2 regions of the Ruminococcus sp. AF17-12 genome follow, and region 1 is predicted to be linked to the other one. Evidence: predicted binding sites of a transcription regulator. Region 1 holds the regulator's gene; the other holds the start of a gene.

Region 1 (7,180 bases):
AAGCTGTGCATACTGCATGATCGCTTTTCTTGCAGAAAAAATGCCCTTGGAATCGGAATATCCCTGGGAAGTACGAACATTACTCAGCATATCCAGGATCACTTCCTGAGGTGCTGAAAACCCAAACGGATACGGATTACCAATATTCAGCTTCAGAATCTCCATTCCATCTTCTTCCATTCTGGCAGCCTCATCCACAACCGGTCCGCGCACATCGTACAGCACGTTGTCAAGCTTTGATGATTTCCCGAATGTTCTCATAAAAACCACTCCTCTTCTAATTTTCACTATTATTTAACCATTTTAATTTCATAGTCAAAAAATATTTATTCTATATCATCTCACATTTAGGCTTTCAACGCAAGAAATAAAAATTTAAAAAAATTAAATTTAGCACTTCCCTTTTTTAGCATGTTAATGTATAATAGCACTCGAATTTAGTTTTCAACGCAATTTAATATGTGATGAGGAGGAAACAACAATGTCTTACACAGAAGAAGTTTATGAAAGAGTTGTAGCACAGAATCCTGGCGAGCCAGAATTCCATCAGGCAGTTAAGGAAGTTCTCGATTCCCTTAAAGTCGTAATTGACAAAAATGAGGAAGAGTATCGTAAACTTTCTATCCTTGAGCGTCTTGTAGAGCCAGAGAGGATCATCTCCTTCAAAGTACCGTGGATCGATGATAACGGAACTGTACAGGTTAACAAGGGATATCGTGTTCAGTTCAACAGCGCCATCGGACCATACAAAGGCGGCTTAAGATTCCATCCTTCTGTAAATCAGGGTATCCTGAAATTCCTTGGTTTTGAGCAGACCTTTAAAAACTCTCTTACAGGTCTTCCGATCGGCGGTGGAAAAGGTGGCTCCAACTTCGATCCTAAGGGTAAATCTGACAGAGAGGTTATGGCATTCTGCCAGAGCTTTATGACAGAGCTTTGCAAATATATCGGCGCAGATACAGATGTTCCGGCTGGTGACATCGGTGTCGGCGGACGTGAGATCGGTTATCTCTTCGGACAGTATAAGAGAATCCGTGGCCTTTATGAGGGTGTCCTTACAGGAAAGGGTCTTTCCTTCGGAGGTTCCCTGATCCGTACAGAGGCTACCGGTTACGGTGTTGTATACATGCTCAACGAGATCGCCAAAGCTCACAATGATTCCGTAGAAGGAAAAACAATCGTTGTAACAGGTTCCGGTAATGTAGCTATTTACGCTGTTGAGAAAGCTACTCAGCTTGGTGCCAAGGTTGTTGCAATGAACGACTCCAACGGATATGTCTACGATCCGAACGGAATCAACCTTGACGTCGTAAAGGATATCAAAGAAGTAAAACGTGGACGTATCAAAGAATATGCAGACCGTGTTGAGGGTGCTACCTACACTGAGGGACTTGGCATCTGGAATATCAAATGTGATATCTACCTTCCATGTGCTACTCAGAACGAGCTTGGTCTTGACGGAGCTAAAACACTGGTTGCAAATGGCTGCAAATACGTCGTTGAAGGTGCAAACATGCCTACTACTCTTGATGCAACAACATACCTTCAGGAGAACGGTGTTCTCTTCATGCCTGGTAAAGCCGCAAACGCTGGCGGTGTTGCCACATCTGCACTTGAGATGAGCCAGAACTCCATGAGACTTTCCTGGACAAGAGAAGAGGTTGATGAGAAACTCCACCACATCATGATCGATATCTTCCACAAAGCTGATGACGCTGCTAAACGTTACGGTATGGAAGACAACTATGTTGTAGGTGCAAACATCGCCGGCTTCGAAAAAGTTGTTGACGCTATGAAAGCTCAGGGTATTGTTTAATTAAGTTTCCTGAATCATTAATATATATTTATAGCAGGGACCGCAGAGGATTTTTCCCAGGCGGTTCCTGTTTTTTTGTATCCACTTTTACGATCTCTGAAAAATCGAACATTCATGTTTCAAAAAAGGCCGGTTGTCTTTTGACAATCGGCCTGAAATCTCCTGCATTTGCAGTCTATTCATTTAATCTCTTAATTGATCAGCTTCTTCAGCTCATCCATAAAGGTACTGACATCTTTAAACTCTCTGTATACAGACGCAAATCGTACATACGCCACCGCATCCAGATCCTTCAGATGCTCCATAACGATCTCTCCGATCTTGGTACTGCTGATCTCACGGTCTTCTGACCGGAAAATATCTCCTTCTATGGAATCGATCATCTCTTCCACTCTCTCAATGGGAATGGGGCGCTTATAGCAAGCACGAAGAACACCATCCTGGATCTTGGAACGTTTATAGCTTTCCCGGTTCTGATCCTTCTTGATCACAGTCAGCGGAATCGTTTCCACCTTCTCATAAGTTGTAAAACGCTTTCCGCAGGCATCACAGAGACGGCGGCGGCGGATGGAATTGGTATCCTCTACAGGTCTGGAATCTACAACTCTTGTATTATCCTGGTTACAGAACGGACATCTCACAGAACTCTCCCCCTTTCCGGATCAGTAAATCATTACTAAATTTGTTTTTATTATAAAATAAATGCACATAATGTGTCAATAATCGGACTTGCATAAATTTTACAGATTTTCCATAAAATCATACCAGGTGATGAATTTATGCGCATCTGTGAGCTGAAACAAAAAGAAGTGATCAATATCCATACCTGCCGCAGTCTTGGCTGCCCTCTTGATGTGGAATTCTGCTGTGAAACCGCACGTCTGAAAGCCCTGATCATGCCGGAACCGGGAAAATTTTGCTGGTGTTTTTCCAAAGAAAATGAATATTCCATTCCATGGGACTGCATCCGCCAGATCGGCGAAGATATCATCCTTGTTGATTTCCGTAATGAAAAACTGCTGTCCGGAGAATAAATACCTCCTTATTGTCAAGGCCCTTTATTTTTTATATTTTCCCTGAAAAAGTATATTTCAACCGCCCTCTGAGAATCATCTTAATGTACTGACAAGACAAGGAGGATTCTAAGATGGCACTGAATAAAGTTGAAATCTGCGGAGTAAATACCTCAACCCTTCCCGTTCTCGATCAGGAAGAAAAGGCGGAGCTCTTTAAAAGAATCAAAGCTGGCGATGAAGAAGCCAGGGAATTGTACATCAAAGGCAATCTGCGGCTTGTTTTAAGCGTGATCCGGCGTTTTCAGAACAGCAGTGAAAATCCGGATGACCTTTTTCAGATCGGCTGCATCGGCCTGATCAAAGCGATCGATAATTTCGACACCACTCTTCAGGTAAAATTTTCCACCTATGCAGTTCCCATGATCATCGGAGAGATCCGAAGATATCTCCGTGATAACAACAGCATACGGGTCAGCCGTTCTCTGCGGGATATCGCTTACAAAACCATCTATACCCGGGAAAACTATATGCGGCAGCATCTCAAAGAGCCTACCATTGCAGAAATCGCTGATGAGATCGGTATCGACAAGGAAATGATCGTCTATGCCATGGATGCGATCCAGAGCCCGGTAAGCCTTTTTGAGCCCGTGTATTCCGAAGGCGGAGATACCCTATATGTTATGGATCAGATCAGTGATAAAAAGAACCTGGAAGAAAACTGGGTGGAGGATATTTCTCTTCGAGATGCCATGAACCGGCTTGGAGAGCGTGAACGTCACATTATCGATCTCCGCTTCTACGAGGGAAAAACCCAAATGGAGGTAGCTGATGAGATTGGTATCTCCCAGGCTCAGGTCAGCCGACTGGAAAAACATGCTCTTCGCAGTATGCGAAACTATCTCCGGAATTGATTCATCTCTCTTCAGACAAAAAGCTGCAGCAGAATATCTGTTATCCTGCCGCAGCTTTTATCTCTTATTTCAGCGCTTTCTCAATTTCTTCGATCACGATCCGAAGCGCCTTCAGCCTTGCATATTTCTTATCTACGGATTCCAGAATGTGCCATGGTGCATAAGCAGTGCTGGTTTTCTGAAGCATCTCATCTACTGCTGTTTCATACTGATCCCATTTTTCACGGTTTCTCCAGTCCTCATCCGTGATCTTCCACTGTTTTTCCGGATTGCTCTGGCGGTCGTTGAACCTGGCAAGCTGGGTGTCCTTATCAATGTGGACCCAGAATTTCACGATCACAGCGCCCCAGTCAGAAAGCTCCTTCTCAAATTCATTGATCTCATTGTAGGCACGTCTCCAGTCATTCTCGCTGCAGAAGCCCTCCAGACGTTCTACCATCACTCTTCCGTACCACGTCCGGTCAAAGATGGCAATGTGACCATCCTTGGGAAGCCTTGTCCAGAAACGCCACAGATAATGACGGGCTTTTTCATGAGGCTCCGGACTTGCGATAGGATGTACCTCAAATCCACGGGGATCAAGAGCCTCCGTGATCCTCTTGATATTTCCTCCCTTTCCGGCAGCATCCCAGCCTTCATAGGTGATGATCACAGGCACTCTTTTTCGGTAAAGACGGTTATGCAGGCTTCCAAGCTTTGCCTGCAGTTCCTTAAGCTCAGCCTTGTACTCTTCATCCCCCACTTCTTTTCCATCCAGAGGAATCTCGCTTAATCTGGGCATCTCCATCAGAGGAAAAACATTCTGCAGGATCGGCACTGCATGTTTGCTGTTTTCCATGGCAACCTCTATATTGCTAATCATGGTTTCCAGTACCTGCAGTTCTGCCCACTTCCGGTCACCGGCATCGACAATATACCATGGAGCCGCAGATGTATTGGTATCCTGCATATACTGGTCGAAAATCTTTCTGCACTTCTTATAATGATCATTCTGCCAGAGATCATATTCATTGACTCTCCATCTGGTATCCTTGCTTTCCAGAAGGATGCCCATACGTTTTTCCTGTTCTTTCCGATCGATCTGCATAAAAAATTTCAGGAGTACATATCCATTATCCGTCAGCTGACGTTCAAATCTCCGGATACTGTCAATCCGTTTTGAATAATTGTCACCCTTCAGCTTTTTATCCATACGTTCACGACAGGTCTGATCCATCCATCCTGAATCCAGGAATGTAAACTTGCCCGCTTCCGGGATTTCCCTGAAATATCGGTAAAGAAATGGTTTCCGAAGTTCTTCCTCTGTAGGTGCTGACATAGTCGCAACTTTGAAGAAACGAGGATCGATATTCTTGATCACTTTACTTATAGTACTTCCTTTTCCGGAAGCTCCCCAGCCTTCAAACAGCACGATCACCGGAATCTTATGCTCTTTCAGAGCCATCTGCAATTCATATAATCTGGTTCTTGCAGCACTTAAACGCACTTTGATATCCTCTTTTTCCGGAATCTGTTCCGGGTTCCAGTTTTTCAACATCTGCATCGTCCTTCCTCGAATTTTTTGAATATTCTTATTATACCACAGGAGTCCCTGTTTTACGACGAATTTTACATAGATTTAACGCATCATTCCGAAAAAATATCCATATTGCACAATTGTAACTCTTGTTAAACAGCTAAAAATATTTTTTAACCTATTGACATTTTGATCTTCTCTTCATACAATATAGGCGCTGTTCGTTATTTTTTTAACTCGTAGTCAAACGGATATTCGCAACCCCGCAGGGGACTTCCTTGATTCGGTTAAAACAGCACAAAAAAGCTGCCCCAAGCAGCAAATCTCAAGGAGCCGATCATGAAACTTACAGAAGAACTTCTGAAAGAAATGGAAAAGAAAAAAGAACTCTACGGTGACGGCATCATCATGCCGGATGGGGATTACCGCCTAATCCAGGACGGACATTTGAAGACCCTTATGGCCCTTTTACCATATACGGAAAACGAAATCTGGAAAATGATCCCGGAAGATGATTCCGCTCTTTTCTGGCTGGTAGAAAAAACAGGCTGCGTGCTGACAGATGTCAATTCCGCCATTGGAATGAAAATGACCCCCGCACAGCAGAAAACTTACGAAGCACTTTCCAGCCGTGGGATCGTCTCTGATGAATACTATGACCTTACCAGGCAGCGAGAAAAAGCCCGCGCCCAGCATGCTGCAAAGCAGAACATATAGATCACGTAAATGTTCACAATACACATTTACCCCATAATTTCATATACCCAAAAGCAAAAACTGCCATCGGAACCGCAAGCCTCAAACAGGCCCATAACTCCGGTGGCAGCTTTTATTATTTATATCTCTCAGTCGTCATACCCTTCCAGGAAGGAATGTTTCACACCATCTTTCTTATAGGCAATGACTGTATGAAGATTCACATTTTCCACACTTCGGAAAATATTGCTTTCAATATGAGGATTTACCTTCTTAAGCTCTGCAATAAGATTCTTGATCTCCATTCGTTTGGAAACACTGGTTCCATCTGTACGACAGGTAGTACAGGTATCGGTAAACTTGCAGGCACACTGGATAAAATGCAGGTCATTGTAATCTCTCCAGTGCTTGATATCTGCCTCCCGGATCAGATACATAGGGCGGATCAGCTGCATCCCTTCGAAGTTTGTGCTGTGGAGTTTCGGCATCATGGTCTGTACCTGTGCTCCATAAAGCATTCCCATCAGGATGGTCTCAATCACATCATCATAGTGATGTCCAAGGGCGATCTTGTTGCATCCAAGTTCTTTTGCCTTGCTGTAAAGATATCCTCTCCGCATACGGGCGCAGAGATAACACGGAGATTTTTCCACATTGTAAACTGCATCAAAAATCTCAGTCTCAAATACTGTGATCGGGATTCCGAGAAGCTTGGCGTTGTGTTCGATCACCGCACGGTTGGCCTCATTATATCCCGGATCCATCACAAGAAATACCAATTCAAAAGGAAACTTGTTATGACGTTTCAACTCCTGGAACAGTTTGGCCATCAGCATGGAATCCTTACCACCGGAAATACAGACCGCGATCTTGTCTCCCGGCTTCACCAGTTCATAGTCGTTGATTCCTCTGGCGAATCTGGAAAACAGCTGCTTGTGGAACTTCTTGCGGATACTCAGCTCGATATCTTTCCGGCGCTGTTCCATTGCTTCATTTTCCTCTTCTTCACTGTCCCCTTTATTGGACTCTTTCCGCATCTGCTGGAAAAGCCAGCCTGTATATCCACCCTTCAGGCTCAGTGCGGGAATTCCTTTTTCCCGGAGCATCCCTGCCCCTTCCTGGCTGAAAAGTCCTCTGGTACAGTAAAGAACCGGAATCTTATCCCCTTTCAGTTCTTCTGCCCGTTCTTCCAGTTCCTGCTCCGGAACAGAAATCGCTCCCGGGA
Region 2 (7,180 bases), on a different contig from region 1:
TCAGCAGGCGTAGAGCAAAGATCGGCGTCTTGATCTGATGTGCCCACATAGTGTAGTAATCGGTCATTTCTTCCAGAGAACGCTGCCGTTCTGTCTCCGCACCCATCCGCATGCCGTCCAGTTTCCGGATGATATCCCTGTAAAGAAGCTCCACCTCATCGGTGGTCTCGCCCAGCCGGCCCAGATTAATCTCCGGAGCTTTTTCCACCAGGATTAAGTTCTGCACCTTCTGTCTGTAACAGGCATAACCGTATAAAAAAACGGCAGCTCCTGCTCCCAGCCACAGAACTGCCAGATAGACCGCCGCCTCCAGGGGAAGCTGGTACAGGCAGATCACTGCTGTCGACACAGCCGCCATAAAAACACAGGCGATGAAAAAAATTTTTGTCTGTTTTAAATATGCTCGAAATGATTCCATAAAAACCTCACACCATATATCCAAGACCTTTTCGCGTGATGATAAAATCCACAAGGCCTGCCGCCTCCAGTTTTTTGCGAAGGCGTGTAATGTTTACGGTCAGGGTGTTGTCATCCACAAAGCTGTCACTTTCCCACAGTTTTGTCATAATGGCATCTCTGGATACCGGTTTCCCTGCCTGGGAAAAAAGCAGTTCCAAGATACGCAGTTCATTTCTGGTCAGTTCCGTCTCCTCCCCGTTCCAGGTCAGTGTCGCTCTGGAAAGATTGAGAACCGCGCCTTTATGTTCCAGGACATTTCCCGGGTTTCCGAAGGAATAGGTTCTGCGGAGGATTGCCTGGATCTTGGCCACCAGTACGTCCATATCAAAAGGCTTGGCAATAAAGTCATCGGCTCCACGGCTCATGGCCATGACCATGTTCATGTTATCCGCTGCGGAGGAGATGAAGATCACCGGCACCTGGGAAACCTTTCGGATTTCCTCACACCAGTGAAAGCCATTATAAAATGGAAGTTTCAGATCCAGAAGAACAAGCTGAGGATCTTTCCCCGCAAATTCCTGCAGTATATTGGAAAAATCCTCAGCCAGAAAAACGTCATATCCCCAGGAACTGAGATGCTTTTTCAGAAGATTCGCGATTGTTTCGTCATCTTCTACAATAAAAATACGATACTTCATTCCTGTTTGTCCCTTTTATGCGATTGATTACGCCTCTGCTTCTCCATCCGGATCTACCAGGCGGTTCAGAACCTGGAATCCATTGTTACGGAGAACACTCTCTGCAACCAGAAGATCCTCACAGTGCATGATCGCTACCGGAACTTTCAGGCCTCTGTGGAAGAAGGTGTAGATGTAATGAAGGTTTACGTTGCTGTCGCCCATGACACTAAGAAGCTTGTCTAACCCACCGATCTCATCCTGAAGGTCTACCAAGATAGCCTGTGTGATACGAGTCATGTATCCATGCTCAGCCATGATCTCATCTGCTCTTTCCGGATTGTCGCATACCATACGGAAGTTTGCAAACTCCGGTGCGTCAAAGCAGCCGAAACCGTAGATATCGATCTGATTCTCTGCAAGAATCTTTGTAACTTTCTGAAGACTGCCTGGAGTGTTTTCTACGAAGACGATGTTCTGTTTTACCATAATAATTTTCCTCTTTTCTGTTATTCTTTTTTATTTTCTTTTTTTATTTTAGCATGAAATTTGGTGGAAGTGAATCCCTTCCCCAGCGGGGCCCTTCCGGGATGGAGCGTTTCGCGTATACATTCATACGTTAAAGCGTAACGCTTTTAATCATTAAATTTAGGTATAAGTATACCCATCTCGACATGAAATGTCAACCATCTTTTCCAGTCCCCAAATCTCAAACATAAAATATCATAACATAAAATTCCCAATATAAAAAAGGCCAGACACACATCCAACAGACATGCGTCCAGCCATCCATTTTTTACTTACAGTTATTTTGGCAAAAAACTCAATCCAACTCTTCGTCTACATACTTCTGTATATTAGAAGCATTCACATACTTCCTAACCTTCGCCCCGTCAGTAATGACAAGCGTCGGGGCCTGACGAATCCCATACTGCTTGACAAGCTCGGGATTCTGCTCAGCATCGATGATCTCCAGTTCTTCGCCTTCCAGCATTTTCTTTGCCATACGGCAGTTCGGACAAGTGCTGGTCGTAAAAAGATATTTATGAGATTCCACAGGCTGGATCTCCACCTCGTCACCCTTCATGGTCATCACACTGGTGTGGACCTTTTTCAGCTGGGAATGGGTAATATCATAGAGGGTACGATTCTTGTACTCCTGGGTCTTACCATCATTCCAGTTCTGTACAGGACGGTAATATCCTGTGATACGACTGTAAACCTCAGCCTTCTTTCCACATTTCGGGCAGGTGAAATGCTCGCCGCTGATGTAGCCATGCTCCTGACATACGGAATAGGTCGGTGAGATGGTGTAATAGGGCAGGCGATAATTCTCTGCGATCTTACGTACCAGCGCTGCCGCTGCCTTCCAGTCCGGAAGTTTCTCCCCAAGGAATGCATGGAATACGGTTCCTGAAGTATACAGAGTCTGCAGATCGTCCTGAATATCCAGTGCGTCAAAAATATCCGCAGTGTAATCAACCGGCAGATGAGAGCTGTTTGTGTAATACGGAGTGTCGCCCTCTTTTCCCGCTGTTTTGATATCCGGATAACGGCTTCTGTCGTGTTTGGCAAGACGGTATGCAGTGGACTCTGCCGGTGTTGCCTCCAGATTGAAAAGCTCTCCCGGATACTGCTCCTGATAGTCTGAAAGACGGCTTCTCATATGCTCCAGAACCTCTTTTGTAAACTTCTGGGTTTCCGGATCTGTCATGTCTTTTTTCAGCCAGCAGGCATTTAAGCCCGCTTCGTTCATTCCCACAAGACCGATGGTGGAAAAATGATTGTCAAAGCTTCCAAGATATCTCTTCGTGTACGGATACAGTCCCTCATCCAGAAGCCTACTGATCACATCTCTCTTGATATGAAGAGATCTTGCGGAGATATCCATCATGTGGTCCAGGCGCTGATAAAATTCCTTCGGCGTTCTGGAAAGGTATGCGATACGCGGCATATTGATGGTAACAACGCCTACAGAGCCTGTACTCTCACCGGAGCCAAAGAATCCACCACTCTTTTTGCGGAGCTCACGGAGATCCAGGCGGAGGCGGCAGCACATGCTGCGGATGTCGCTTGGCTTCATATCACTGTTGATATAATTGGAAAAATACGGAGTACCGTACTTGGAAGTCATCTCAAAGAGAAGACGGTTGTTCTCGGTATCAGACCAGTCGAATTCCTTTGTGATGGAGTAGGTCGGGATCGGATACTGGAATCCACGTCCGTTGGCATCTCCCTCGATCATGGTCTCGATAAATGCCTTATTGACCATATCCATTTCTTTCTTACAGTCCTTATATTTGAAATCCATGTCCTTGCCGCCTACGATAGCCGGAAGCTCTGCAAGGTCGTCCGGAACGGTCCAGTCCAGTGTAATGTTGGAAAATGGTGCCTGAGTGCCCCAGCGGCTTGGAGTATTTACGCCATATACAAAGGACTCAATGCATTTCTTAACCTCCGGATAGGAAAGGTTGTCTGCCTTTACAAAAGGTGCCAGATAAGTATCAAAGGATGAAAATGCCTGTGCGCCCGCCCACTCGTTCTGCATGATACCCAGGAAATTTACCATCTGGTTGCAGAGTACACTTAAATGCTTTGCAGGTGCAGAAGTGATCTTACCCTCAATACCACCAAGTCCCTCTCGGATCAGCTGCTTCAGGGACCAGCCTGCACAGTAACCGGTCAGCATGGACAGATCATGGATATGGATATCTGCATTTCTGTGTGCATCTGCGATCTCGTTGTCGTAGATCTCAGACAGCCAGTAGTTTGCGGTAACTGCTCCGGAGTTGCTTAAGATCAGACCTCCTACAGAATAAGTAACCGTTGAGTTCTCCTTTACACGCCAGTCCTCAACCTTTACATAGCTGTTTACGATTTCTTTATAGTCAAGGATGGTGGATTTCATATTGCGGATCTTCTCACGCTGCTTACGATAAAGGATATACGCCTTGGCAACATCAGAATATCCGGCCTGGATCAGTACGTTCTCCACACTGTCCTGGATATCCTCAACAGAAATCCGGTTGTTCTCGATCTTATTCTGAAAATCCGCTGTAACACGAAGTCCCAGAAGATCGATCATATCCGAACTGTAATTCTTACCTTTGGCATCAAATGCCTTATCAATTGCCGCAGTGATCTTCCCCATTTTAAATTCGTCTAATTCACCGTCTCTTTTTACTACCTGAAACATAAGAAAATGCCTCCCTCATGCATTTATTTATAAGCGGATATTTCATTCCGCCTCACTTGCCTGCTTACGAACACACTCCGTTTCACAATCTGTGTTCAAAGCGCTGTAGGCTTATTGTATCAGACACGCCTCTTTGCGTCAACATAAAAAGTACCATATATAGTGCCCGTTTTGTTCACGGTACTATATATGGTACTGAGTAGATATTTTAACATTATGTGACTTTCGGATAGATTTCCCGCGGAACTCTTGCTTTTACAGCAATCCCTCCTTCGGTATACTCTTCCGAAAGAAGCTGTCCATACTCACGGATCAGCTGGATCTGACCGGCCTCCGAATAAGGAAAAAGCCGTTCCATATAAATCTGTCCTTCTGCCAGTATCTCAGAAAGAAGCTGCTTAAATTCCTCAAGCCCCTCTCCTGTCCGTGCGGAAATCTTCAGCGTATGGTCTGCCCGGAGATCCCGGAAGCTCTCCCCGGAAACACGGTCCTGCTTGTTAAAAAGTGTGATCGTCTTTTTTCCCAGAGCACCAAGCTCTTTCAGGGTTTCATATACGATATGCATCTGTATCTCCGCCTGAGGATTGGATGCATCTACCACATGAATGATATAATCCGCATATTTGGCTTCCTCCAGAGTACTTTTGAAGGCTTCCACCAGATTGTGGGGAAGCTTGCGGATAAAGCCTACGGTATCCGTAAGAAGAAGCTGCTGTCCGTCATCCAGTGTCAGAAGACGGGTAGTCGGATCCAGTGTGGCAAACAGCTTATCCTCCGAAAGCACCGAGGCGCCTGTCAGTGTATTCAGAAGCGTTGACTTTCCTGCATTGGTATAGCCGACAATGGCTGCTGTCTTCAGATTTCCCACAGCTCTTCTGGAACGGATCAGCTCTCTGTGCTTTTCCACCTGGGAAAGCTCCTGCTTCAGTGCGGAAATCCTGTTCCGGATCAGACGACGGTCTGTCTCCAGCTTTTTCTCACCGGGGCCTCTGGTTCCGATTCCTCCTCCAAGTCGCGAAAGAGAAGAACGTAGTCCCACAAGACGTGCAGACCGGTAACGAAGCTGTGCAAGCTCTACCTGGATCTTGCCTTCACTTGTGACGGCACGCTTCGCAAAAATGTCAAGGATCAGCAGGGTACGATCCATAACCTTGCACTCCAGCTCCCGCTCCAGATTATTCATCTGGGCAGGAGAAAGCTCATCGTCACAGATCACACCATTGGCATCCAGGGCATAGAGAAGACCCTTTACCTCTTCGATCTTGCCTTTTCCGATATAGGTGCCCGGATGTACGGCCTCACGATTCTGAATGATCCTGCCTGCAACCGCCGCACCTGCCGTAGCCGCAAGTTCTCCAAGCTCATCCAGGGATTCCTCCATGTCATCCCCCCGATCTGCCTGGACACCGATCAGGATAACCCTGTCCTGTATTTCCTCAAAATATTCCATATCAGCCCTCCGAAGACGTTCTGGTTTTCAGGAAAGCCCGCTCTTTTTTTGCAGCGGAATCTTCAGGGAACATCTCAATATATTCCTGGACCTTGGTCAGTGCAGTAGCAAAATCCAGCTTTTTTTCATAGGCTACGATCTCATTGAACAGAAGACTCTGCATCTCGTCTGTGGTAGCTGTCGGAAGGCCTTTTGTGATGTTATCAAGAGCGGAATCATAATCTCCGCTTCGGATATCGCACAGTGCCAGACCATTATAGCCCTTGGCGGAATCACCCACTGCGGAAATATACTGCTTGTACATTGCCTGGGCATTTTCCACATCATCCTGGGCCAGATATACCATTCCCAGAAGAAGCAATGCTTCCGTATTATCCTTCTTGGTTGCTTCCAGAAGCTCTTTTTTTGCGTTGCTGTAGTCTTCCATATAGTAGTAGACACGGCCTCTGTCACAGTGGTCCTGGGCATCCTTGGCCTCAGAAGAAAGAGCAGCTTCCAGATATCTGGTTCCGTCCGCTTCCATATCCTTGTCCAGATATGCCTCATAGATCTCGATCGCCATATCATAGGTGGAATCTTCTCCATAGGCCTGTTTGAAGTTAGATGCGGCTTCTTCGTAGGAATCCATGGCAAGGGCAACCTTTCCGGTGAGGAAATAACTACCTGCATCCATGGAAAAATCTTCTCCAAGTGTCTGGCAGTCTGCCATGGCATCCTCGTATTTTCCAGACTTCAGCTCTGCAGTAGCCCGGTAGGACAGGATATCCTTACGAAGGCTTTTGCTTACTTTATCGCAGTTCAGAGCTTCCGTGAAGCTATTCACCGCATCCTCATATTTGCCAAGACGCAGGCTTGCGATACCTGCCCCGCGATAGGACTGTGCCAGCTTCACTCCGTTCTGGATCGAGCTCTGGTACTCCTCCAGGGCATACTTGTAGCTTCCCTGGGAAAGATCCTTTCCGGCCTGTTCATATATTTTTGTTTTTTCACTGCCACAGCCGCCCAGAAGCAAGGCTCCTGTAACGGCTGCAAGAATCAATACGGTCTTTGTTTTTTTCATGGAATTCCTTATTCTACAACAAGCCCTTCGGCTTCCATCACATCAACAACACTATCTACATATTTATGGCAGAGATCATCCGTTCCCGCTTCTACCATAACACGGATCAGCGGCTCTGTACCACTCTCACGTACCAGGATACGTCCGTCATCACCAAGTGCCTCTGCGGCTGCCTCAATGGCTGCTTTTACCTTTTCGTTCTCCAGTGCTGTTTTCTTGTCGGAAACACGCACATTCCGGAGAAGCTGCGGATAAACCTTCATCTCCTTTGCAAGGTCGCAGAGTGTAGCCTTCTGATCTACACATGCCTCCATGATCATAAGAGAAGTCAGGATCCCGTCACCGGTAGCGGAATAGCGGCTGAAGATGATATGTCCGGACTGTTCACCACCGATACT

What was found. The regulator NrdR, encoded in region 1, represses ribonucleotide reductase genes. The targets are predictions, from matches to a motif close to CACNANATNTNGTG.
Region 2: a site for NrdR is predicted at 4,424-4,437, ahead of DWW77_RS04920 (ribonucleoside triphosphate reductase). Genes of this name have one in related genera too.

The regions. Positions count from the first base shown of each region.
Region 1 covers NZ_QUGY01000013.1:52,018-59,197, reverse strand. The annotation lists gene DWW77_RS13750 (aminotransferase class I/II-fold pyridoxal phosphate-dependent enzyme) at 1-261, opposite strand, end outside; gene gdhA (NADP-specific glutamate dehydrogenase) at 482-1,816, shown strand; gene nrdR (transcriptional regulator NrdR) at 2,008-2,457, opposite strand; gene DWW77_RS13735 (YlmC/YmxH family sporulation protein) at 2,596-2,850, shown strand; gene sigG (RNA polymerase sporulation sigma factor SigG) at 2,964-3,743, shown strand; gene pap (polyphosphate:AMP phosphotransferase) at 3,808-5,280, opposite strand; gene DWW77_RS13720 (hypothetical protein) at 5,599-5,976, shown strand; gene DWW77_RS13715 (PP-loop family protein) at 6,105-7,180, opposite strand, start outside.
Region 2 covers NZ_QUGY01000003.1:271,644-278,823, forward strand. The annotation lists gene DWW77_RS04905 (sensor histidine kinase) at 1-418, opposite strand, end outside; gene DWW77_RS04910 (response regulator transcription factor) at 426-1,097, opposite strand; gene DWW77_RS04915 (ACT domain-containing protein) at 1,125-1,565, opposite strand; gene DWW77_RS04920 (ribonucleoside triphosphate reductase) at 1,900-4,272, opposite strand; gene hflX (GTPase HflX) at 4,487-5,722, opposite strand; gene DWW77_RS04930 (tetratricopeptide repeat protein) at 5,724-6,782, opposite strand; gene glmM (phosphoglucosamine mutase) at 6,791-7,180, opposite strand, start outside.